3 regions of the Roseateles sp. P5_E1 genome follow, and region 2 is predicted to be linked to each of the others. Evidence: riboswitches for the same ligand, from Rfam matches in the RefSeq annotation. Region 2 holds a riboswitch; each other region holds the start of a gene.
The links. Region 2 has a riboswitch for cyclic di-GMP ahead of ACXJKJ_RS09690 (S53 family peptidase). Riboswitches for the same ligand answer to the same signal wherever they lie in the genome.
Positions count from the first base shown of each region.

Region 1: linked by a shared signal. The riboswitch ahead of ACXJKJ_RS02630 (hypothetical protein) and the one ahead of ACXJKJ_RS09690 (S53 family peptidase) in region 2 are both predicted to bind cyclic di-GMP.
Region 3: linked by a shared signal. The riboswitch ahead of ACXJKJ_RS07685 (S8 family serine peptidase) and the one ahead of ACXJKJ_RS09690 (S53 family peptidase) in region 2 are both predicted to bind cyclic di-GMP.

Region 1 covers NZ_JBFUMN010000001.1:535,161-542,508, forward strand. The annotation lists gene ACXJKJ_RS02595 (FAD-dependent oxidoreductase) at 1-614, shown strand, start outside; gene ACXJKJ_RS02600 (MBL fold metallo-hydrolase) at 801-1,445, shown strand; gene ACXJKJ_RS02605 (helix-turn-helix transcriptional regulator) at 1,563-2,240, shown strand; gene ACXJKJ_RS02610 (Crp/Fnr family transcriptional regulator) at 2,414-3,046, shown strand; gene ACXJKJ_RS02615 (M48 family metallopeptidase) at 3,047-3,955, opposite strand; gene ACXJKJ_RS02620 (flavin reductase family protein) at 4,087-4,563, shown strand; gene ACXJKJ_RS02625 (SRPBCC family protein) at 4,654-5,097, shown strand; gene ACXJKJ_RS02630 (hypothetical protein) at 5,249-6,073, opposite strand; cyclic di-GMP riboswitch class I at 6,168-6,258, opposite strand; gene ACXJKJ_RS02635 (hypothetical protein) at 6,391-7,348, opposite strand, start outside.
Region 2 covers NZ_JBFUMN010000007.1:95,772-103,606, reverse strand. The annotation lists gene ACXJKJ_RS09690 (S53 family peptidase) at 19-1,827, opposite strand; cyclic di-GMP riboswitch class I at 1,877-1,963, opposite strand; gene ACXJKJ_RS09685 (ATP-binding protein) at 2,127-4,214, opposite strand; gene ACXJKJ_RS09680 (response regulator) at 4,211-4,777, opposite strand; gene ACXJKJ_RS09675 (HD domain-containing phosphohydrolase) at 4,774-6,090, opposite strand; gene ACXJKJ_RS09670 (molybdopterin-dependent oxidoreductase) at 6,246-7,835, opposite strand, start outside.
Region 3 covers NZ_JBFUMN010000005.1:123,694-131,528, reverse strand. The annotation lists gene ACXJKJ_RS07700 (B12-binding domain-containing radical SAM protein) at 1-1,254, opposite strand, end outside; gene ACXJKJ_RS07695 (YCF48-related protein) at 1,432-3,858, shown strand; partial or broken gene ACXJKJ_RS07690 (GMC oxidoreductase) at 3,896-4,084, opposite strand; cyclic di-GMP riboswitch class I at 4,337-4,427, shown strand; gene ACXJKJ_RS07685 (S8 family serine peptidase) at 4,540-6,699, shown strand; gene ACXJKJ_RS07680 (sensor histidine kinase) at 6,759-7,835, shown strand, end outside.

The DNA.
Region 1 (7,348 bases), on a different contig from region 2:
TGGAGGGCAACGGCTCCATGATCCCCGACACGCGCGAGGGCGCGCCCAAGCACCACGGCTGGTGGAAAGGCGACCAGGCCCAGGTGGGCGCCTGGCTACACGGCTATGAGTCCCTCTGGCTGCCCGCCGCGCTGCTGCAGCCCGGCGAGCGGGCCCGCATGGTGCAGGCGCTGCTGGACAGCACACGCCACAAGCACCTGGACCTGCACTTCAACAAGGGCTTGGCCGGCGCGCCGCCCGCGGCACTGGCCAGCGCCGCCAACACGGCCACCAACCCGGCGGTGTGCGAGTCGTTCGCGCTGGTCATCATGGCCGACGGCGAGGCGCCCGCCTACCCGGGCCTGGCCCGCACCCCGCCCGACCTGACCAACGCGCACCGCAACGCGCGCGCCATTGATGCCGCCGCCGCCGCGTTGCGCCGCGTCGCGCCGAGGTCGGGCTCCTATGTGTCGGAGAGCAACTTCTTCAACGCCGACTGGCAGCGCGAGTTCTGGGGCGCCAACGCCGCGCGGCTGCGGGCCGTGAAGGCGCGGTACGACCCCGATGGTCTCTTCTTCGTGCACCACGGCGTGGGCTCGCAGGCGTGGAGCGCGGACGGGTTTGTGCGGGTTTGAGAATTGAGTTCTGCGCATGGCCTGCTCACCCGCGCTAGCCCCTCGGCAGCTTGCTTCATTTCCGATTCATACGTTGCTTGCGGCCCAAGGGCTTCGCAACTTTGACATTGGCATTCGGTGAAGCTCGGTGGGCCGATTCGATACATTGACCTTCAGTTCGAAACTTTGTTATCAGCTCCCTCCCGAATGGCCCTGCAATACCTGACCGTCCCCGTCACATCCTTTCAGCAGAACTGCTCCCTTGTCTGGTGCGACGTCACGAAAGACGCCGCCGTCATCGACCCCGGTGGCGAGCTGCCCCGGCTGCTAGCGGCGGTGCAGGAGCGCGGCCTGAACCTGAAGGCCATCTGGCTGACCCACGCCCACATCGACCACGCTGGCGGCACTGGCCAGTTGGCCCGCGAACAGGGCCTGCCCATCATCGGCCCCCACCCCGGCGACCAGTTCTGGATCGACGGCCTGGCGCAGCAAAGCAAGATGTTTGGCTTCCCGCCGGCAGAAGGTTTCAAGCCCGACCGCTGGCTGGACGATGGCGACACGGTTCAGATCGGCCAGGAGACCCTGACCGTGCGCCACTGCCCCGGACACACGCCGGGTCATGTCGTCTTCCACTCAGCCGCGGCGCGGCGCGCCTTCGTGGGTGATGTGCTGTTCGCTGGCGGCATCGGCCGGACCGATTTCCCTGGCGGCAATCACCTGCAACTGATCGACGCCATCCGCCAGCGCCTATGGCCGATGGGTGATGAAACCGTGTTCATCCCGGGCCATGGGCCGGAAAGCAGCATCGGAAGAGAGCGCCGCAGCAATCCCTATGTTGCCGATGTCGTTTGAACGGCGGTTGGAGGTAATTCGTTCACAAACACATCCAGCAACATTTACGCCCGAAGCGAAACGTGCTCTCCTACTCTTTGATGAGGGCTCGCATGGGGTGGGCCGAGGAGTGCTTCGATGTGGATGTCCGAGTTTGTGCAGCCGGGGCAGGTCCCGGGCTCCCGTCCTCGCGAGCGCCGTCAGGCGGCCTCGCTTTCCAACCAATGGATGGGCCTTGTGCTGGAGGAGCTCGACCACGGCGTCGTGCTTCTCAACGGCGCGGGCCGTGTGCTTCACAGCAATCTCGCGGCGCGGGCGTCGCTGGATGACAACCACCCGCTGGAGCTCGTCGGCCAGCATCTGCGGGCCCGCCTGCTGACCGACGCGGTGCCTCTGGCCGACGCGCTGGAGGGCGCCGAGGCAAGTGGCCGGCGCTGCCTGCTGCGCCTGGGTGACGATCGCGCCGAATGTGGCCGCGCCAATGTCGTCGTCGTGCCGCTGAACCGCGATGTCAACCAGGCGGCGGTGCTGCTGATCCTGGAGCGCCGCCAGCTCTGCGGCGACCTGGCCGCGCAGTGGTTCGCGCTGCGCTACCAGCTGACGCCGGCCGAGACCGAGGTGCTGAAGGCGCTGTCCAACGGCGTCAAGCCGACCGAGGTCGCGCAGCGCCAGGGCGTGGCCATCTCGACGGTGCGCAGCCAGATCCAGAGCATCCGCGCCAAGAGCGGCGCCGACAGCATCGGCGAGCTGATGCGGCAGTTGGCCTTGCTGCCGCCGCTTGTTTCGTCGCTGCGGCCGGCCAAGCTGGTCAATTGAATCCCCTCGTCCAACGGGTACGTTGACCGGTCCCCCGAGGGGACGGCGATGCTTGCCGGATCGACCGGCAAGCACATCGCCCAAGGCGGGCCGGCTAGGGACGGCCCGGCGCTCGGCCCGCAAGCACTAACATTCGACCGCGCTCCGGAGCCAAATGCTCAGAGCGCCGCCGGATGCCTGACGACACGCTCGACAACGAACTCCTGGCCCTGCCGCCCTCGCTGCGGCAGCTGGCCGCGCGCGGCATTGCACGCAGCTATCGCAAGGGCATCGTGCTGATCGAGGAGAGCTCGCTCGGCGACAACCTCTATCTGATCCTCTCCGGCTCGCTGCGCGCCTTCAGCAGCGACGCCCGTGGCCGCGAGATCACCTACGGCGTCTATGGCCCCGGCGAATACGTCGGCGAGATGAGCCTGGACGGGGGGCCGCGCTCGGCCAGTGTCATCACCGAAGAAGGCAGCCGCCTGGTCATGGTCACGCGGGCCAGCCTGCTGACCCACATCAGCGAGCACCCCGAATTTGCCTTCGAGCTGCTGACCAAGGTCATCCGCCGCGCCCGCGCCGCAACGCTGTCGACCAAGCAGCTGGCGCTCAACGACGTCTATGGCCGTCTCAAGAACCTCGTCGACGAGACCACCGGCGATGGTCGCCACCTGGCGCTCACCCACCAGGGCATGGCCCAGCGCCTGGGCTGCTCGCGTGAGATGGTGTCCAAGCTCGTCAAGGACCTGGAGCTGGGCGGCTACCTGAGGCGCGTGGCGGCCGGCGAATACCAGCGACTCAAGAGCCTGCCAGCGCGCTGGTAGCTACCGCGACCTGACCTGCAGCGGCGGCGCAACCGGGAAGCGCTGGTCCGGCTTGGCTGCGCGCTTGTAGAGGCCCTCGACCTTGGGCAGGTTGGCCTGGATGTCGCGGATGCGCGTCGTGCTGGCCGGGTGGGTGGACAGCCATTGCGGCGGCGCGCCCTTGTTGGCCGTCATCATCTTTTCCCACAGGCGCACGGCGGCGGCGGGGTCATAGCCCGCACGGGCGGACAGCTCGATGCCGACGAGGTCGGCCTCGCTTTCGTCGTCGCGGCTGAAGCGCAGGTTGACCAGTTGGGCCCCCATGCCGGCCAGGCCGCGGCCCACGTTGCCCAACCCCAGCAAGGCCGAGCCGAGTTCGACGATGCCGTTCGTGAACGCCGACTTGCCGACGCGCTCGCGAGCATGCTCGCGCAGCGCATGCGCGACCTCATGGCCCATGATGGCGGCGACCTCGTCGTCTTCCAGCTTGAGCTTGTCGAGGATGCCGTAGAAGAACGCGATCTTGCCGCCCGGCATGCAGAAGGCGTTCAGCTGCGCGCTGGCCAGCAGGTTGACTTCCCACTTCCACTGCCGGGCGCGGTCGTTCCATTCGTAGCTGAAGGGAATGATGCGCTGGGCGATGTAGCGCAGCCTCTGGGCCTGGGGGTGGTCCATCGGCGCCAGGGCACGCTGCTGGCCGGCCTCGCGCATCATCAGCGCGTACTGCTGGCCACCGGCCTGTTCCAGCTGGTCGGCCGACACGAAGCCGGTGAACTTGCTCTTGGGCCCGACCTCCACGCCTTCGCGTGCCCAGGCTGGCATGAACGCTGCGGCACCGGTAGCGGCAAGCAGCCCGGTGAACAGGCGGCGGCCGCGCAGGGCCGGGGGCGCGCAGCGGCCGGCGGCGCAGTCGGCGCAGTCGCCGAACATGCGCGTCGGCGGGTCAGTGAACTGCAGGTCGTCGCGGACCTGGAAGTCGTCGGCATCCATGCCGACATTGTGCTTGGGCGGCGATGGCGGCTTTCGTAGGACAGCGGCGCGGGACTGGCGACAATCACCCCATGGACAGCCAGCAATTCCGCGCCGCACTGGGCATGTTTGCCACCGGCGTGACCATCGTCACCGTTCGCGCTGCGGACGGCGGCCTGGTCGGCCTCACCGCCAATTCCTTCAACTCCGTGTCCTTGGACCCGCCCCTGGTGCTGTGGAGCCTGGCGCGCCGCGCCGGCTCCATGCCGGTGTTCTCGCATGGCTCGCATTACGCCATCAACATCCTCGCGGCCGACCAGAAGGAGCTGGCCCAGCGCTTCGCGACGCGTGACATCGATCGCTTCGCCGGCGTGGCCTGGCACGAGGGCGCGGGCGGCGCGCCGGTGCTGGAGGGGGCTGCTGCCGTCTTCGAATGCGCCAACCGCAGCCGTTACGAGGAGGGCGACCACGTCATCTTCGTCGGCGAAGTCGAGCGTTGCTCGTCCCGGCTCGGCGCTCAGCCGCTGATCTTCCACGGCGGCCGTTATTTCACCGAGTTGCCGATCTAGGGTTTTTTCCGGGTTGGCGTTGTCGATCCGGTCGGGCTCTGATCGTCGTCATGACAGAGGGCCATCCTCTGTCCAACCACGGAATCGACCATGACCAACACCGTCACCCTGCACCGCGTGCTGCGCTGCCCGCCCGACCGCGTCTACCGCGCCTTCACGACACCGGCCGCCATGGCCAAGTGGCTGCCGCCCCATGGCTTTACCGGCACCGTTCACGAGATGGATGCCAAGGTGGGTGGCACGTACAAGATGTCGTTCACCAACTTTACGACCGGCGGCGGCCACAGCTTTGGCGGCCGCTACCTGGAACTGGTGCCAGGCCAGAAGCTGCGCTACACGGCGGCCTTTGACGACCCCAACTTGCCCGGCGAGATGACGACGACCGTCGAGCTGCGCGCCGTGTTCTGCGGCACCGAGGTGCACATCAAGCAGGAAGGCATCCCGGCCATGATCCCGGCCGAGGCCTGCTACCTGGGCTGGCAGGAGTCGCTGACCCTGCTGGCCCAGCTGGCCGAGCCGGAGATCAACCAGTAACGTGGTGCGCTCGGGCCGAGCGACGGGCCGCCCCTAGCCGGCCCGCCATGGCGATGTGCTTGCGGCTCAATGCCGCCAAGCATCGCCGCCCCCTCGGGGGGGCCGGTTAGGCCCGCTCGTGTTCAGCGGAGCGGGACTGGACGAGGGGTCTTTACTTGACGCCTGGTGTCGGCACGATGGCCGCCATCGCGGCCTTGAAGGCGGGGTCGGCCATCAGTGCGTTCCAGGCCGCCATCAGGCTGCCGTAGTCACCGGTCGAGATCTTCTTGGCGTTGATCGCCGTCGTGAGGGCGGCGTTCAGGCGCACGATCTCGGCGTACTTCGCATAGCCCTTGCCCTTGAGCTGGGTTGCCGCGTAGTTGCTGTAGCCCCAGGCGTTGTTGAGGTTGTTCCAGTCGCCCGAGCCGGGCTGGACATAGACGACCGGTGCGGGAGCGGGCGACGGGGCCGGTGCGGGCGGTGCGGCCACGGGTGCCGGAGCTGGTGCCGCGGCGGGCTTGCCGCAGGTGCCGCTCACGTTGATGCGCACCCAGCCCGTGCTCGGCACGCCGTCGACATTGACGACGACTTTCACGTTGTTCGCGCCGGCGAAGAGATAGGGCTGGGTCCAGATCGTCTTGACGACCTTGGGCGTCAGCGCGATTTGCGTGTTCTGCGCGATCAGTGTGTCGTTGCTGTAGATGCGGTTGGTGCTGGTGGCCACGGCCGAGGCGCTGACCTCGTCGTACTTGAAGTTGAAGGCGCAGCGGCCGAGGCTGGAGATGAAGGCATCCTTCTCGCTGACGGTGATCTGGGGCATGGCGCCCGTGGCCGTGCCGTTGGCGGCGACGAGCATGGGCGCGGCCTGGGCGAGGACGGTCTGGCCGTCGCTCTTGACGATGCGCACGAGGCCGGTGAGCTGGGCCGTCGGGTCGGCGGCGAAGCTGGCCTGGGCGAACAGGGCGAGGGCAGCGAAGGCAATGGCTTGGTACTTCATGGCGTGGTCTTTCGGGTTGATGCAAAGGGTGGGGCTACTGGGCAGTAGCCGGCACCTCCCCGTGTGCCACGCTGCGGACATGTCCTTGTCCGCCCAGGGCGGCCCCGCTGTCTTTTGCTCCTGTCAGAGCACGAAGACCGGTGGCTTTGCGTCCCCGCCTTTCGACGGGTTTGCCGACTGCATGGGACGCAGTGTGCGGATGTAAGCCGTGTTTTGTCCGTGCGTCAGTTCACGAACCGAGACCCCCGCCCGGCGAGCGGCGCGAGGCCCGCGACGAGCGGTTTTTGAAGCTTGCGGCGGGCTTGCGCCGAGCGTTTTCAGCTCAAGCGACCGGCCGGCAAGGCCGTTGGCGCAGCGCTCAGCGTGCGCCAGCGCCATGCGCCCAGCGCGGCGCTGAGCGCAACACTGGCGCCTGCCAGCAGAGGCAGCGGCGCGCCCAGATCCTTTTGCAGCAGGAACATGCCCCAGCCCATCAGCATGAAGGCCAGGATGGGCACGACGGTGGTCCAGGCCGTGGGCGACTTCATGCGCGAAGGCGCGCGCAGCAGCCAGCCGGTGCTCAGTGGCAGGGCGCCAAAGGCCAGGCACAGCAGTGCGGCATTGTTCGCGGCCCAGGCCAGCAGGCCCAGGCCGGCGGTCGTCAGCGCCCAGGCAACCAGGGCGTGGCGCAACTGCATCAGCGCAACCGCGCGGTTCAGCGCCTCTCCCTGCGGCAGGCCTGGCAGCAGCCGCATCAGGGCCTGTTCGCGGCGGCTGTGCCAGAGCATGTTGGGCAGGGTGAAGCAAGGGTTGAAGCCGATGCTCGCCAGGCCGATGGCCATGCCGTAGGCGCCTTTGGTCCAGTTGTCCTGCAGGCCCTGGCCGGCCAGCGCAAACGCGATGAAGAAGCTCAGCGCGGCGATGCCCACGGCCATCACGGCGCCCAGGCTCTGGTGCAGCCAGTGCTGCCGGCCATGCAGCACGATCTCGGCGCGGCGCATGGCGCTCTGGCCCGTCGGTTCGGCCTGCGCGACGACATGGCGCTGCCAGGCCGACACGGCGAGCGCAAAAGGCTGGCTCAGCCATTCGCCCACCCGGCCGAAGGCGGCGGCACCGGCGTATTTGCCCTGCATGCTGTCCTCGGCGGCGCGGCGCATGCGGCCCAGGCGGGCATAGGCCTCGGCGTGGGCCGCGTCGCCCCTGCCGAACAGCCGCGTGAGCGACCAGCCCAGGGCCAGCAGGCTCAGCGCGAGCACGGACAGCGGCTGGGCCAGCCACAGCTCGCGCAGCGCGGTG
Region 2 (7,835 bases):
CAGTCGCCAGTGCTGAGTTCAGCTCGCGTTGATCGTCACCGTCACGTTGCCCGTGCTCGTCTGGCCGAGGTTGTCCTTCAGCGTGATGACGAGGTTGGTGCGGCCGGCTACCGGGTTGGCCCAGTTCAGGGCGAGGCCGCTGCTGGTGGCCGAGAAGCTCATGCCGCTGGCGGCGCCGCTGATGCTGATGCTCAGCGAGCTCGCGCCCGGCGCCGAGTAGCCGATGGTGGCGGCGAGAGCCTTGCCGGCCGTGCCGCTCAGGCTGGTGGTCGTCAGCGTCGGGCCGCTGCTGGTCGTCGGCGTGGGGGTGGTCGTCGAGGTCGTGACGCTGGCGCCGCTGAGGCTGCTCAGCAGCGCGCTGACGTTGGGCGTGCCCCAGCCGGTGGGCGTGTCATAGCCGGCCTTGGCGGCGCAGCTCGTGCATGTGCCGTTGCTGCCGCTGGCCACGTCCTTGAAGGCGGCGGCGTACTGCGTCGGCACGGCGCCGATCTGCTGGTAGAGGGCGGCATGAGGCTGGCCGAGCAGGGCCTTGCTGGCGGCGGCGCGCATCGCGTTGGCCACGGCCAGCAGGCCGGCCCATTGCGGCGTGGCCAGGCTGGTGCCGCCGGCGCTGACCCAGCGCGTCGTCGTCGCGCCCTGTGCAATCAGCGCCACGTACTGGCCGGAGTTGGGGTCGGCGTTGAAGGCGACGTCGGCGACGGCGCGCTTGGCGTAGCCGCCAATGGTGCCGCTCTGGTAGCTGGGCAGGGCCACATAGGCGCTGGTGCCGCCGCCGGTGCCGGTCCAGGTGGTTTCGCTGCGCGCACCGCTGCTGTAGCTCAGCGTGGTGCCGCCGACGGCCACGACGCGGGTCGACACCGAAGGCCAGGACACGGCCGCGCCGTTGTCACCGGTGGCGGCCAGGTAACTCATGCCGGCGGTGGCGAAGGCGCTGTCATAGCTCGACGTCCAGCTGCCCTCGGCGGCGCCGAAGCTCATGGACACGACGCCGGCGCCCATCTTGTTGGCCAGGGCCACGGCCTTGGACAGGCTGCCGACGCCGGCATCCGGCGCTTCGATGAGGACGAGGCGCGCCAGCGGTGCCGTCGCGTGGGCCCATTGCACGTCCAGCGCAATCTCGGTGGCCCAGCCGCTGTCATAGGCGGGCGCCGTGGCGGTCAGGGCGCCGGCGGTCGTGCTGTAGGCAATGACCAGCTCGCAGCTGGACGCGGAGGCTTTGGCCAGCGGCAGGCTGGCGTTGGCAGCCAGGATGCGCGAGCTGCAGGTCGGCAGCGCGAACTTGGTGTTGAAGGCGGCCAGTTCGGCGGCGATGTTGGGGTCGTGCTTGGCGTTGACGATGTAGATGGTCTGGCCGGCGCCGAGCTGGGCGGCCTGGGCGGCGGTCAGGCCGGCGGTGCTGGCGGGCAGGGCCGGCTGCGCGTAGGCGGCGCGGATCTGTGCCGGCGTATAGGTCGTCACCGCAGTGGACGTCGCCATCGGGGCGGCTTCGCCTGCACCCGCCGCGAAGGCGCGAGGCCGCATGGCGTCGTCCAGGCGGTCGCGTGTCAGGCCTTGGGTGGCGACACCGGCCAGGGCGTTGCTGCGGTGGGGTGCGGCACCGTTGTCGGGTTCTTCGAGATCGACGGCGGCGGTGTGGAAGCTGGGCTGAGCCTCGACACTGGCGGCGGCGCCATCGGCAAGATCAACGGTCAGGTTGATGACCGAGGCCGCCTCGCTGACCTGGACGGTCGGGCTGTCGCTGCTGCCACCGCCACAAGCGGTGAGGGCCGCGGCGGTCAGCAGGCTGAGGGTCCAGGAAGTCCAGGAGACAGGGCGGGTACTGCGCATGGCCGGGTTCTCGTACGAAGGAGGGCCACGCCGATCAAGACCTGCCGGTCTTGGCGGCCCCGCTGCCGTGGCGCTTGCGCGCTGTAGGCCGGTGGCTTTGCGTCCCCGCCTTTCGACGGGTTTGCCCTCTGGGTTGTGAAACAGGTTCAGTCTAGGCGCCGGGGTGCCGAGATACGGGGCCCGACAAAGGCGCTGCGTGACTTCTGACTCGGCGGGCAGCGCGAGCTTTCGATGCCGCTAGTCTGCGTTTCGTGAGTTACTGCGCTGTGGTTGCTTTGTGTCACGCAGGACACAAAAGCTCAGGAGGGCTGCGGCGGGTGCAGCGGGATCCAGACCGTGAAGCGCGTGCCGACGCCGGGTTGGGAATCCACTTCGATGCGGCCGCCGTGCTTTTGCACGATGGAAAAAGACAGGGACAGGCCCAGGCCCGTCCCTTGGCCGACGGGTTTGGTCGTGAAGAAGGGCTCGAAGATGCGCCGCTTGACCTCCTCGCTCATGCCGCTGCCCGTGTCTGCGATCTCGATGCGAACCCAGCCATCCTCGGCGCGCGTGGTCAGCGTGATCGTGCCGCGCTCCTTGATGGCATGGGCCGCATTGACGATCAGATTCATGAAGACCTGATTGAGCTGCGCGGCGATGCAGTGCACCGGAGGCAGCACGGCATAGTCCTTGCGAACCTCGGCCTTGTACTTGACCTCGTTCATGACGACGTTGAGCGTCGAGTCCAGCCCGGCGTTGAGGTCGGCGTCCTGCCAATCGGCATGGTCGACGCGCGAGAAGTCCTTGAGGTCCTGCACGATCTTCTTGACCCGCGACAGCCCCTCCTCGCTCTCGTCGAGCAACTGGGGCAGGTCCTCCTGCACGAAGCTCAGGTCGACGGCGGCATCCACCCTGTCCAGCTCTTCTCGCACATTGCCCGGCAGCGCGTCGGCCGGCGTCTTCCTCAGCAGCGCGAGCAACGCGAAGACGGGTTGGACATAGCCGCGCAGCGAGCCGAGGTTGGAGCTGACAAAGCCGATCGGGTTGTTGATCTCGTGGGCCACGCCAGCGGCGAGCTGCCCGATGGAGGCCATCTTCTCGGCCTGCAGCAGCTGGTTCTGCGCTTCCTCGAGCCGGTTGTTGGTCTGCTTGATGCGCTCGTAGTTGAGCTCCAGCTCACGCTGCACGCGGCGCACCTCCGTGCGGTCCTGCAGCAGCCACCAGGTGCCCGCCGTCGGCTCCTCGGGGTTGGACACGTAGGCAATGATCTGCACCCACAGCGTGTTGCCGGCCAGCGTGCAGACCTCCATCTCGTGCAGCAGCGAGCCGCCCCGCGACAGCACCGGGATGGCGATCTGGCTCAGCGCTTCGAAGTCTTCGTCGCTCTTGAACAGGCGGCGCGTCGGCAGTCCATGGGGCGGGACGTCACCGAGTTCGAACATCTCGATGAACTTCTTGTTGCCGCGCTGGATCAACTGGTTGGACGTCGCGATGATGCCTACCGACGCGTTCTCGAGAAAGGCTTCGAGTTCATGATGGGTGCTCAGCAACTCGGCCGTGCGGTCCGCGATCATGTTCTCGAGTTCGTTGCGATGGCGGCGGAGTTCGTCCTCGGCCTGGCGCCGTCGCGTGATGTCCTGGAGTGTCTCGATGGCGCCGACGACTTCGCCGTGGGCATCGACCAGCGGGGCGGCCGTGAAGTAGAGCCAGCGCCCCTCCCGGCCGAAATTGGGGAAATAGCCCTCGACCTCGTAGGCGTTGGCGATGTGCGGCGACGGTTGGCAGTGCCGGCCGTACAGGCGCTGGCGCTCCTGCTCGACATTGCCGTCCAGGATCAGGTCGACCAGCAGCGGCCTGGCTTCGGGGTAGAAGGCGCGCCAGGTGTCGTCGCGGCCCAGCATCTCGGAGGCGTCGCGGCCGGTGAGCTGAGCGCAGGAGGCGTTCCAGTGCGTGACGCGGTGAGACTTGTCGATCACGAGCGTGGCCACCGGGTTGTTCTCAAGGATCTGGTAGAGCACGCGGCCGATGTCCAACAGGCTGGTCTGCACGTGGCGGATGTCGCTGAGGTCCTGCCCGGTCAGCACCGCACAGGGTTGGCCGTCGAGCATCACGCGATGCGCCTTGACTTCCAGCACGCGCAGCGAGCCGCTGCCCGTCAGCGCCTCGATCTCGATCGCGGGCAGCTCGCCTTCCTCGGCCAGCGCCCGCTGGCCATAGCGCTGCAACTCATCGGCGAACTCGGGCGCTGCCCAGCCGTGCGGCGGCATCTGCTGCAGCGCCTCCAGCCCATAGCCCAGCAGGCGTTCCATCGCCGCGTTGGCGAACAGGATGCGGTCCGATCCATGCACCAGGACCGACGCACTGACGGCCTGCAGCGCGAGGCTGAAGTCGACCGTCAGTGCGGTCACCACTTCACCTCTTCATCCGGGTCCTCCAGGATGAACGAGCCGTCGCTGCCCCATTTCACATGGGTGATGCCCGGTTCGAGCCGCTCCAGGCGGCGCAGCTCCGCCTCTTGGGCGGTGAGCACGCCCATCTGCTGGCGCACCTGGTCAGCCAGGCGCTGGTTCTCCATCGTCAGCTCGCGGATGCGCAACACCTGGCGCACGGCGCTGAGCAGGTCGAAGTCGGCCCAGGGCTTGGAGATGAAACGGGCGATCTCGGCCTCGTTGATGGCCGCCACCAGCGCGTTCAGGTCGGCATAGCCGGACAGGATGATGCGCCCGCAGTCGGGCTGCACCTGACGCAGTTCGCGCAGGAATTCCACGCCGGTCATGCCCGGCATGCGCTGATCGGAGATGGCCAGCGCGAAAGCGCACTCGCGCGCCCGTGCCAGAGCCACGGCGCCGTCGGTGAAGCTTTCGACGTCATAGCGCGCGCCGCCGGTGTCCTTCAGCCCGTTGCGCAGCAGGCGCTGCAGCGCGCTGAGGATGTGAGGCTCGTCGTCGACGAGCAGGATGCGTTCGCTCACGTCGCACCTCCTTCAGGCAGCTTCACGAAGACATGCAGCTTTGCGCCTTCACGGCCGGCGAATTCGCGCAGCTGCCTGACGACCCGGTTGTCGAAGACGAAACCCGCCGCCAGCAGCAGCGTGCCCTGCGGCGACAGCAGGTCGCGGGACAGCACCATGCCCGGCATCACTTCGTGAGGCTGCAGCTCCCGGTCACGCGGCTTCTCGGAGGGCTCGTCCTTGAGCGCCAGCTCGAAGGCCTCGACAACAGCCTTCTCGTAACGCGTGCCGGCACCGCCGAGGATCAGCGAATGCGCCTCGGCCGCCGAATGGCGCTTCAGCGACAGCCGGCCGGACTGTGCGGCGTAGTAGTCGCAAGCCACGCTCACCACCTGCGCGCCGAGCGGCACCTCGTCGCCGCTCAGCGCATCGGGGTAGCCCTTGCCGTCGATGCGTTCGTGGTGCGACCGCACCAGGCGCGCCACGCGTTGCAGCCGCCCGAGCGGCAGCAGCGCCGCCTCGCCATTGAGCGGGTAGCGGCGGTACAAGGCCAGCTCATCGCTGGACATGGCCGAGAGCGGCTTGCGCAGCATCGTGTCCGGAAGGCCGATCTTGCCGACCTCATGCAGCAGGCCGGTGATGTAGATGTCTTCCTCTGCCGCTGCACCCAGGTTGAGCCGCCGCGCCGTGCGGCGAGCCAGGTCGGCCACCTCGCGTGAATAGCCCGCCATGCCACCACCACGCAGCTCGATCAGACCTGAGAACACGTTGATCGACAGCAGGAAGTTCTCCTGCAACTGCGCGAACGAGGTCTCCAGCATGGCGTTGACCTGTTCCAGCTCGCTGGTCCGCGCCTTGACCCGCGCCGCCAGGTCGGTGTTCAAGGCCTGCAGTTCGTCGTTCTGCCTTTGAGTCAGCAGCTGCAGCGCGCGGTTTTCCTTCTCCAGCCGGCGGCGCTCCAGGCCGTCCTGCACGCACATCACCAGCTCGCGGTCGTCCCAGGGCTTGGCGATATAGCGGTGGATCTGCCCGCGGTTGATGGCTGCGACGGTCGAGCCGATATCGGCATAACCCGTCAACAGGATGCGCCCGACGGTCGGCCAGCGCTGGTGGACCTGTTCGAGCAGCGCCGCGCCGTCCATCTCCGGCATGCGCATGTCGGACACGACGAGATCGACCGGCTCGGTCTCGAGCATGGCCAGTCCGGCCTTGGCGCTTTCGGCCAGCAACACCCGGTAACCCTGGGGCCGGAACAGCCGTCGCAGCGCACTGAGGATCGACACCTCGTCATCGACGAACAGCACGACCGGAGGGTCGGCAACTTTTGCATCCATCAAATCGCTCCCGCTGGCGGATGCGTCGCGCCATCGCCGTCCGTGGCGAGCGCGCCAGGGACGACCGCCGCTTTACTGGGAGTTTAGGCAGGTCGGCCCGGCGATGCTTGACAAGTTGTTCGCAAAATGTGGCGGGTCGTCGCGGTCTCGGCAGGTCAGGCGGGTGCAATCTCCACGGCGATGCCGCTCAGCACCGCATTGCCGCTCAAAGGGTCCCGTGCCGCGTCGTCCAGCAGCTCGTTCATGTTGACGCCCGGCCGCTCGCGCGCCACGCCGAGCTGCACGCCGTCCAGGTCATGCCCCCAGCCATGCGGCAGGCTGACCACGCCGGGGCTCATGTCGGCGCTGCGCTCGACGCGCGCGATCAGCTCACCGACCGCGCTTTTGATCCGGGCAAACTCGGCCAGGCCCAGGCGATCCGCGTCACCCGGGTTGACCAGCAGCGTGCAGCGGTCCGGCCCCTTGGCCAGCACGGGCAGGTTGTGCATCCAGCTGTTGCCCGAGCGCGTGTCGCGCCGGCCGATGAGGCTGAACTCGGGCGCGGCCTCGGTCTTCACTTCTGCCAGGTCGGCCAGCACCGAGGGCGGCGCGAGCTCGACCCTGCCGCTGGGCGTGCGCAGGACCTCGGGAATGCGGGCGGTGAGCGCACCGAGGTCGATGCCACCGCCTTCGACGGTGCTCGCCGCTTTGACCTTGGCGAGGTTGATGCCGTCGGGCTTGCGGCCGAACTGGTCGCCATAGGGGCCGACGCGCAGCTGCAGGTCGATCAAGCGCTCGGGGCCGCGCCAGGGTCGCAGCGCGGCGAGGATGGCCGGTGTGTTGTCACCGGCAAAGCGCTTCACGTCGGCCTCGATGGCGTCGTCGTCGAGCTGGGCCACGTCGACATCCAGGCCGCGGCCTTCGAGCAGGGCACACAGGCGCAGGATGGTCTGCCACTCCTGCGGCGTGCCGGCCGGCGCGTCGAACACCGGGCCGGAGAAGCGCGCATGGTTGCGATGGCTGAGCTGTGGGAAGGCGACGTCGAAGTGCAGGTCCTCCAGCGGCGACAGGCCGGGCAGGATGACGTCGGCATGGCGGCTGGTCTCGTTGACGTAGATGTCCAGGCTGAGCATGAAGTCCAGCTTCTCCAGCGCTTTGGCGATGCGCGGGCCGCCGGGGGCCGACAGCACCGGATTGCTCGCGATGCTGATCAGCGCCTTGATCTGGCCCTCGCCGGCGATCTCCATTTCCTCGGCCATCACGGTGATGGGCAGTTCGCCGAACACTTCCGGCGCACCAGATACGCGGCTCTTGCGCCGGCCCGTCGTGATGCCTTTGCCACTGCCCGGCTTGCCTTGGGTATTGGACGCGAAGGCGGCGGCCTTGGCGAACATCGCACCGCCCTCGCGGTCGAGGTTGCCGGTCAGCGCGTTGATGAGGTCGACCAGCCAGGAGTTGACCGTGCCGAAGCGCGTCGTGCAGGTGCCGATGCGGCCATAGACGGCGGCGCGCGGCGCGCTGGCGATCTCGCGGGCGATGCGGCGCTGGACCTCGGCCGGGATGCCGCAGCCGGCGGCCGTCACCTCGGGCGCGAAAGGCTGCACGGCGGCGCGTACTTCGTCCAGACCGTTGATGTGATCGGCCAGCCGACCGAGCTTCAACAGGCCCTCGTCGAACAGCGTGTGGGCGATGCCGGCCAGCAGCAGCGCATCGCCGCCGGGCCGGATGGCCAGATGCTCGTCGGCCGCCGCGGCCGTCTCGCTGCG
Region 3 (7,835 bases), on a different contig from region 2:
CGCGGCTTCGTCGACAAAGTGGAAGCCCGTCTGGCCCGTCTCCTTGACGATGGCCTCGATGCGGTCCACCAGCACTGAAGCCGACGCGGCCTCGTAGCGCGAGATGTAGTCCAGGCTGACGTCGCAGAAGCTGCATTTCTTCCAGTAGCAGCCATGAGCCACGGTCAGCTTGTTCCAGCGGCCGTCGCTCCAGAGCCGGTTCATCGGGTTGAGCATGTCCAGCAGCGACAGATAGCGGTCCAGCGGCAGGCCGTCCCAGGTCGGTGTGCCGACGTCATCGAAGGGAATGTCGGGCTCGACGAAGTTGGTGTACCTGACCTCCGTGCCGTCGCGCCAGAAGGTACGCACCAGGCGCGTCTTGGAGCGCTTGCCGGCGACGTGCTCCAGCAGCGCCAGCAGTGGCCGCTCGCCGGCGTCCAGCGTCACATAGTCGACAAAGTCGAAGACGCGCGGCTCGGCCAGTTCGCGCAGCTCGGTGTTCACATAGCCGCCGCCCAGCACGCAGACGACCTCTGGCCGTGCGGCCTTGATCGTCTGGGCGATGCGCAGGGCGGCGTAGACCGAACCAGGGAAAGGCACGGACAGCAGCACGACCTCGGGTTGGTGCTGTTCCAGCGCGGCCAGCGTCAACGTGTGCAGCGTGCGGTCGACGAGATTGGGCGGAGCGGCCAGGGCGGTGGCCAGCGGGTCGAAATGCGCTTGGGCCGCGGCCAGGGATTCGGCATAGCGGACGAACTCGAAGCGTTCATCCACGGCGTCGCGCAGTACGTCGGCGAGGTCGTTCAGGAAGAGGGTTGCGAGGTGGCGCGCGCGGTCCTGCAAGCCGAGGGCGCCAAACGCCCAGGCGAGCGGGTCGCCGCCGTCCTCGTCGACATAGGCGTCCAGCGACGCGAAGCGTGCGCCTTCGGGCAGGAAGGCGCGGGTATTGATGCGATGCGCCAGCGTCGGGTCGCGGCCCTGCAAGAAGCCGAGGACGCGCGGCGTGGCGGCAGCTATTGCCGGGAACTCGGCGGCAAACCAGGCCGTCTGCGGCGTGCGCTCGCCTTCGGGCAGGGCCAGCACGGCTTCATGCAGCTGGGCCAGGCCGGTGGGTGTGAACAGCTCCAGCACCAGGGCCAGCGCCAGGTCCACCTGCTGCGCATCGATGCCGCGTGAGCGCAGGAAGCCCGTCAGGTAGGCGGTGGACGGGTAGGGCGTGTTCAGCTGCGTCATCGGCGGGATGACGGAGAGGACGCGGGAACGATCAGACGGCATGCCGTGATTGTCGCGGCCGTCGGCCTCACGGAGATTGCATGCCGGCCGCACCTAGCCGGCCGTGTCTGCAGCGTGATGCTTTGCTTGGCCTTTTGCTAACTGACGGGAAATAGACACATCGTTTCGTGCCCTATTGCACGGATAGACTGATTAGCAAATATCAGCCGAAGAGTGCGAATGAAAACACTGAACAGGAAATTGCCGAGCTGGTGGGGTGCGCTGGTTGCAGCGGCGCTGCTGAGCGCATGTGGCGGCGGTGGTGGGAGCGGCGGCGAGCCTCCCACACCGCCGACCCCTTTGCCAGATACCCTCAGCGTCACGGCACCGGCGACGGCCGAGTCGACCAGTGAGCTCCAGTTTGGCAGCAGCGCGCCCTCGACGGCGGGCCTCAGCTTTGGTTGGGATTTCGGTGACGGCAAGACCAGCACCGAGACCAGTCCGAAGCATCAGTACGCCAAGGGTGGCGATTACGACGTCAAGCTCACAGTGAGCAACGCTGCAGGCGCATCAAAGACGGAGGTCGTCCGCGTCAGCATCACCAACCTGAACAACGTCAGGGGCCTGCAATGCTCCAAGACAGGCGATGGCGGCTGGTGCTGGCAGCAGCCGTTACCGCATGGCAATGTGCACACCGACAGCTTCTTTGCATCCAAGACCTCGCTGTTCGTAACGGGAGAGCATGGCGAGCTGTCCCGGAGCACGGATGGCGGCGTCACCTGGTCGACTGAGGCCAGCGGTTCCACGAAAGCGCTGAGGGCCGTCAGTTTCGCTTCGGCGAAGCACGGCTGGGTCATGGGTGACGAGCCCACGTTGCTCCGCACGACCGATGGTGGGGAGACATGGAGCCGCACGGCCCCCGTGCCCCTTGCGCTGCGAGCCGGCTTTGGCAGTCGGCTGGTGGCGGTCGACGATCAGATCGCTATCGTCGGCACCACGGGCCTGCACACGACCGATGGGGGCGCAACCTGGGCGCGGCACGATTTTTTTCTCAGCGACATTTCATCGCGCGGGACGTTCTGGGGTTTCTCCGGTGCCGAGTTGAGACGCTCCACGGACTTCGGACGGACCAGCACGGTCGTGCTCGACCTGTTGGCTCATGGCAATGGCGGTAGCGCGTTCTTCAACCTGGTCGACGACCAGACCGTGGCTGCCGGATGGGTGTTGTCGACGTTCGACCCGGCCACGGTGAGCTGGGTAACAACCTATACGCTCCTCCTGAGCTTTGACGGCGGTGACAGCTGGCGCCGCGTCGACCCGAGCACCCTTGATGGCGCCGCGATGCCGGTGGGCAACAGGCTGAGCATCATCCGGGCGAGCGCAGCGGACCAGGTGCTGCTGGCCAGCCTCGACAATCGGACGCTGATCTCCAGCAACGACGGCGGAACGCACTGGAGCACCGTGCGGCTGCCTGCGCTGGGCGCCACCGGCGAGGGAGCCCTGGCCGTCGGCACGACGGTGCTGGTGCCGTCACAGGGCCCCTTTATCTGGCGGCCATCCGAATTGGGAGGCGAGTACGCAGAACGCGGTCTGGCCTGGAGCGGTGACGGAGGGCAAACGTGGTCCTCCGCATCGGTGGAGGGCCTCAGCAAACCCACCTATGCGGCCTTCAAGCGCCTTCGTCAGGTCGATGGCAACGTCTTCAGCATGCAGGACAGCACCGGGCGCGCCTTCCTGTCGACCGACGGAGGACGCAACTGGACGATCGCGGTCGACGCCGCTCTGCTGCGCAACGACCTTCCCTCGTCGCCCTGGTTTGGCGAGTACTCCATGAAACTCGCCTTCCTCGACGCCAAGCGCGGCCTTGGTCTGGATGCGACGGGCCAACTGCGCCAGACGAGCGACGGCGGGCGAACCTGGACGACCAAGCCGAGCACGGGCCTGCCCTCCACGGCCACCAACACGGCGCTGCGCTTCGTCGACGACAAGATCGGCTGGATGCTGCAGAGCGACGGCCGCCTGTACAAGACGTCGGATGGCGGCGCCACATGGCGTGATGGCCAGCTAGTTCATGGGGGCCTGGTGCGATTCGACTTCGTCGACGCCAACCGTGGCTGGGGCGAGCCGACCGATCGGCGCGGGCTGGTGTTTACCCGCGATGGCGGCCAGACGTGGATGACCCTGTCACCGCCGCAGACGGTGAGCGTAGGTGGGCTGTTCTTCGGAGACGGGCGACAGATCGTCATCTATGGACTTCGCACGTTGCTGGCAAGTACGGTGGACGATGGCCAGACCTGGACGGTTCTCGCGCCCAACGTTGAATCGCCGTTCAACACGCGCAGCAAAGTCATCGCGAGCGATGCCAAGACCTGGTGGTCCGCGCAAACCTTCGGCTTGTACCGTTCGGACGACGCTGGCGCCACCTGGACCGAGGTGATGGGCGTCAGCGGGCAGTTCGCTGACATTGCGTTCGCCGATGCCAACAACGGATGGGCTGTCGGCCGTGGGGGCATGGTTGTTGCCACCACGGATGGCGGCAAGACGTGGGTCAGACAGCCCACGCAGGCAGACCGCGACCTGTGGCGCATCCAGGTGGTGGACAGCAAGACGGCCTGGATCGAAGGTGAGGCGGGGACAGTGCTGGCTACCGGCAACGGTGGTCGTTAGCTGGCCGGCGCGCGGCGGCGGGCCGGCGAAGCGCGGCTCACCCCACCAACCACCCAGCCAACTTCTCCGCAATCATCAATGTCGGCGAATTCGTATTCCCGCTCGTGATCGTCGGCATCACGCTCGCATCCGCGATGCGCAGCCCGCTCACGCCGCGCACGCGCAGCCGTGAGTCGACCACCGCACCGGGGTCGTCCATGCGGCCCATGCGGCAGGTGCCCACGGGCTAGATGGTTGTTGATATCGCGCGCCAGTTCCTCGTCGGTCTGGTACTACGGCCGCCGCCAGCGTCAGCTGCTGCAGCGCAAGACTGAGGCCTGGGCACCCTGACATGGCTTGCGTCGATCGGCGCATGCCTTCCTATTTGGACGGTGCTGCATTCATGGCCGGATCGTCGATGTGTAACGGTGGCCAGACGGTACTGGAAGCGCCACTTGTTCACAGCGTTACGCCGCGATTTCAGATACATTTTTTTCACTGATGACAAAGGCACACCCGAGCGAAAGCCGGGGTCGCAAAGCTTCCGGTCTAAGGCCCGCCTGGCGGGTTACGACAGCGGGGTTGCCAAGGACAAGCCGCCGGCAGGTCGCCGTCGACATGGCAGCTCTTCCGTCGCCGGGATGCGGCGCGACGCCCGACCGGGCGTGTGCGTAGGAATCAGCGCAACAACGAAAGCTGTCCATGAAGTCCACCACGCTCCCTCTTCGATTCGTAGTTCTGATCGAGTGGCGCCTGCACGCGGCGCTTGCGCTGCTGCTGACGCTGGCTGCATTGCTGTGGCCTGCACTGGCGCAAGCAGCGCCGCGCGACAAGATTGCCGCCGATTTGCGTCAGGCCGTCGATTCGGCCGCTGCGCCTCGCCAGCGCTGGCAACAGGAACTGGCTGGTCGCCGCTACGTGCACACCCTGGTCGTCAGCGACGGGCGGGACGCCGAGCTGGTCGAGCTCCGCCGCGCGGTCGTGGCGGCGGGTGGCACCGTCTACTGGCGCTACCAGTCGGTGCCGGCGCTTTTCGTGACCTTGCCCGTTGACAAGGTTGACGCGCTCGCTGCGCGGCCGGACGTGCAGAGCATCTCGCCGAACCGGCGCGCGGCCCGCACGTTCAGCCTGACCGAGGCCTCCACCGGCGCAGCCGACGTGCGTGCCGCCACGATCGGCGCGGCGCGGGGCCTGGACGGCTCGGGCGTCGCCATCGCCGTGCTGGATTCGGGCATCGCTGGGAACCACACCGCGTTCACCGATGGCCAGCGCTCGCGGGTCGCACGCGCCGTCGACTTTGAGAAGGTGACGCAAGGCGGCGCGGGCCGCGCCTGGCAGCCCGGCGTCGACCGATCCGACGCGGCGCTCGATGAACGCCCCCAAGCGGCGGGCGGGGCGGATGCATATGGCCACGGCACGCATGTCGCGGGCGTCGCCGCAGGCCGCTCGACGTCGCGTCTGCCCGAGTCAAGCGGCATTGCGACCCAGGCCTCGCTGGTCGACGTCAAGGTGCTTGACAGCCGCGGCGAAGGCGAGCTGAGCGATGTGCTGGCCGGGATCGACTGGGTCATCGCGCATGCGAAGCAGCAAAACATCCGCGTGCTCAACGTGAGCCTTGCCGCCGATTCGACCGAGTCGTATCGGACCGACCCGCTGTGCGGCGCTCTGCGCGGCGCGAGCGCAGCCGGCCTCGTGGTGGTCGTTGCCGCCGGCAACTACGGCACGGACGCTTCCGGCCAGGAGCGCTACGGCACGATCAGCTCGCCGGGCAACGAGCCCTCGGTCATCACCGTGGGGTCGGCCAACACGCAGGCGACGGCCTCGCGCAGCGACGACGCAGTCAACCATTTCAGTTCCCGCGGGCCCACCCGCGGCGGCCTGTTCCTGCCCGACGGGCGCCGCGTCGCCGACAACCTGCTCAAGCCGGACCTGGTGGCTCCGGGCAATCGCATCGTCGGCCCGATGGCGGCCGGCAGCACGCTCGCCACGGACTTCCCCTCGCTGTCGGCGCCCTATGGCGGCACGGCGCAGCCGCGGGGCCGCGGGCTGATGGACCTGAGCGGCACTTCGGTCGCTGCGCCGGTGGTGTCCGGTACCGTGGCCCTGATGTTGCAGGCCAACCCCGGCCTGACGCCCCCGTTGGTGAAGGCGATCCTGCAGTACACCGCGCAGGCCCTGCCGGGCGCCAACCTGCTGCAGCAGGGCGCGGGCCTGTTGAACGTCGACGGCGCGGTGCGGCTGGCCGGTGCGCTGCGCAGCGATCTCGCCACGGTCATCGCCAGCGGCCGCATCGCGGCGGGTGCGCCGCTGCTGGCGCCGGGCCAGGTGATGCCCGCGCCGGTGTCGATCATCGGCGGTCAGTCGGTGCCCTGGAGTCGCATCATCTTCGCCGGCGGGCGCCACCTCTACAGCGGCAGCGCGCTTTTCACCCGCTACCAGCCGGTGTACGACCCGGGCCTGTTCTGGGTGGGCGGCAGCGCGACGCGCGTTACTGTCCAGATCCGCCCCGGCGCGGCGCTGTCGACGATCACGGCGTCTCCCGTGCCGACGGGGCAGCGCTTCCTGACCGACGGCGTCATCACGCTGAATTCGCTGGTCGGCCGCAGTTCGCTGCTGGGTCGCACGGGCGTCTTCGTCCCCACCGCGACGCTTTCCGGCTGGCTGGCATCGGGCAGCGGTGTGGTGCTCAGCGAAGGCGTCGTCCTCAGTGAGGGTGTGGTCCTCAGCGAAGGGGTCGTCCTCAGCGAAGGCGTGGTGCTGAGCGAAGGCGTGGTGCTCAGCGAGGGTGTCGTGCTGAGCGAGGGCGTGGTGCTCAGCGAGGGTGTCGTGCTCAGCGAAGTTGCCCGCACCGGCGAACGATGATGGTTGCTGCAGGCGCCGAGCCCGGAGTGAGCTGGCCTCGGCGCGTCCATCAGGCACTGATGCCGGACTACAACCGCAAGGCGGCGGTGTATTGGTGGGCGGTGGTCTGCATCGGTGTGGTGGTGCTCGCGCACTCGTTGCGCCACGTCGTGAGCCTTTCGCCGGATGCCTGGTTGCGCGTGGTGGGCGGCACGCTGCTGGCGATGCTGGCCGGGCTGGTGCCGGTGCGGATTCCGCGTTCAACGAACTCGTTCACCGCTGGCGAGATCTTCATCTTCCTGCTGCTGCTGCTGAACGGGCCGGAGGCCGCGGCCGTGGCGTCGGCAGCGGAAGCGCTGGTCGGCGCCTGGCGCACCTCCAAGCGCTGGACCAGCCGCATCGCCAGCCCCGCGATGGCGGCCATTGCCATGTTCAGCGCCGGCACGGTGCTGCACGTCGCACTGGGCGAATTGCGCAACCATCAACTGGAGAGCGACAGCCTGATCCTGCTGGGCGCGATCCTGTTTGCGCTCGCCTACTTCGTGCTGAACACCGTGATGGCCACGGCAGTGCCACGGCTCAAGCGCAACGAGCCGCTGTCGGTCCGGGCATTCGTCGACGCATTCGGCTGGCTTGGCATCGCCTACGCGGGCAACGCCTCGGTGGCGACATTGCTGTTCCTCAGCTTCCGGCAGTCGGGCATCGTCGTCGTCGTCGCGGCCACGCCGATCATCGTGATCCTGCTGACGACCGGCCACTTCTTCTTTCGCCGCGAGGAAGCGGCCGAAGCGGTGCGCAAGGCGCGCGAGCAGCAATTGGCGCAGAAGCAGGCGCTGGAGAACGCGCGCCAGTCGGGCATGGCCGAGATCGCCACCAACGTGCTGCACAACGTGGGCAATGTGCTCAACAGCGTCAATGTGTCGGCCGAGTTGATCAGTGGCAAGGTCCGCGGTTCGGAGGCGGCTGGGCTGGCCCGCGCGGTGGCGCTGCTGGACGCGCATGCGCAGGACCTGGGCGACTACCTCACCCGCGACGCGCGCGGGCGGCTGCTGCCAGGCTATCTGAAGCAACTCTCGGTGGCGGTGGCCGAGGAGCGCCAGCAGATCCTTGACGAGCTGGCGGCGCTGACGCGCAGCGTGCGCCATATCAAGGAAATC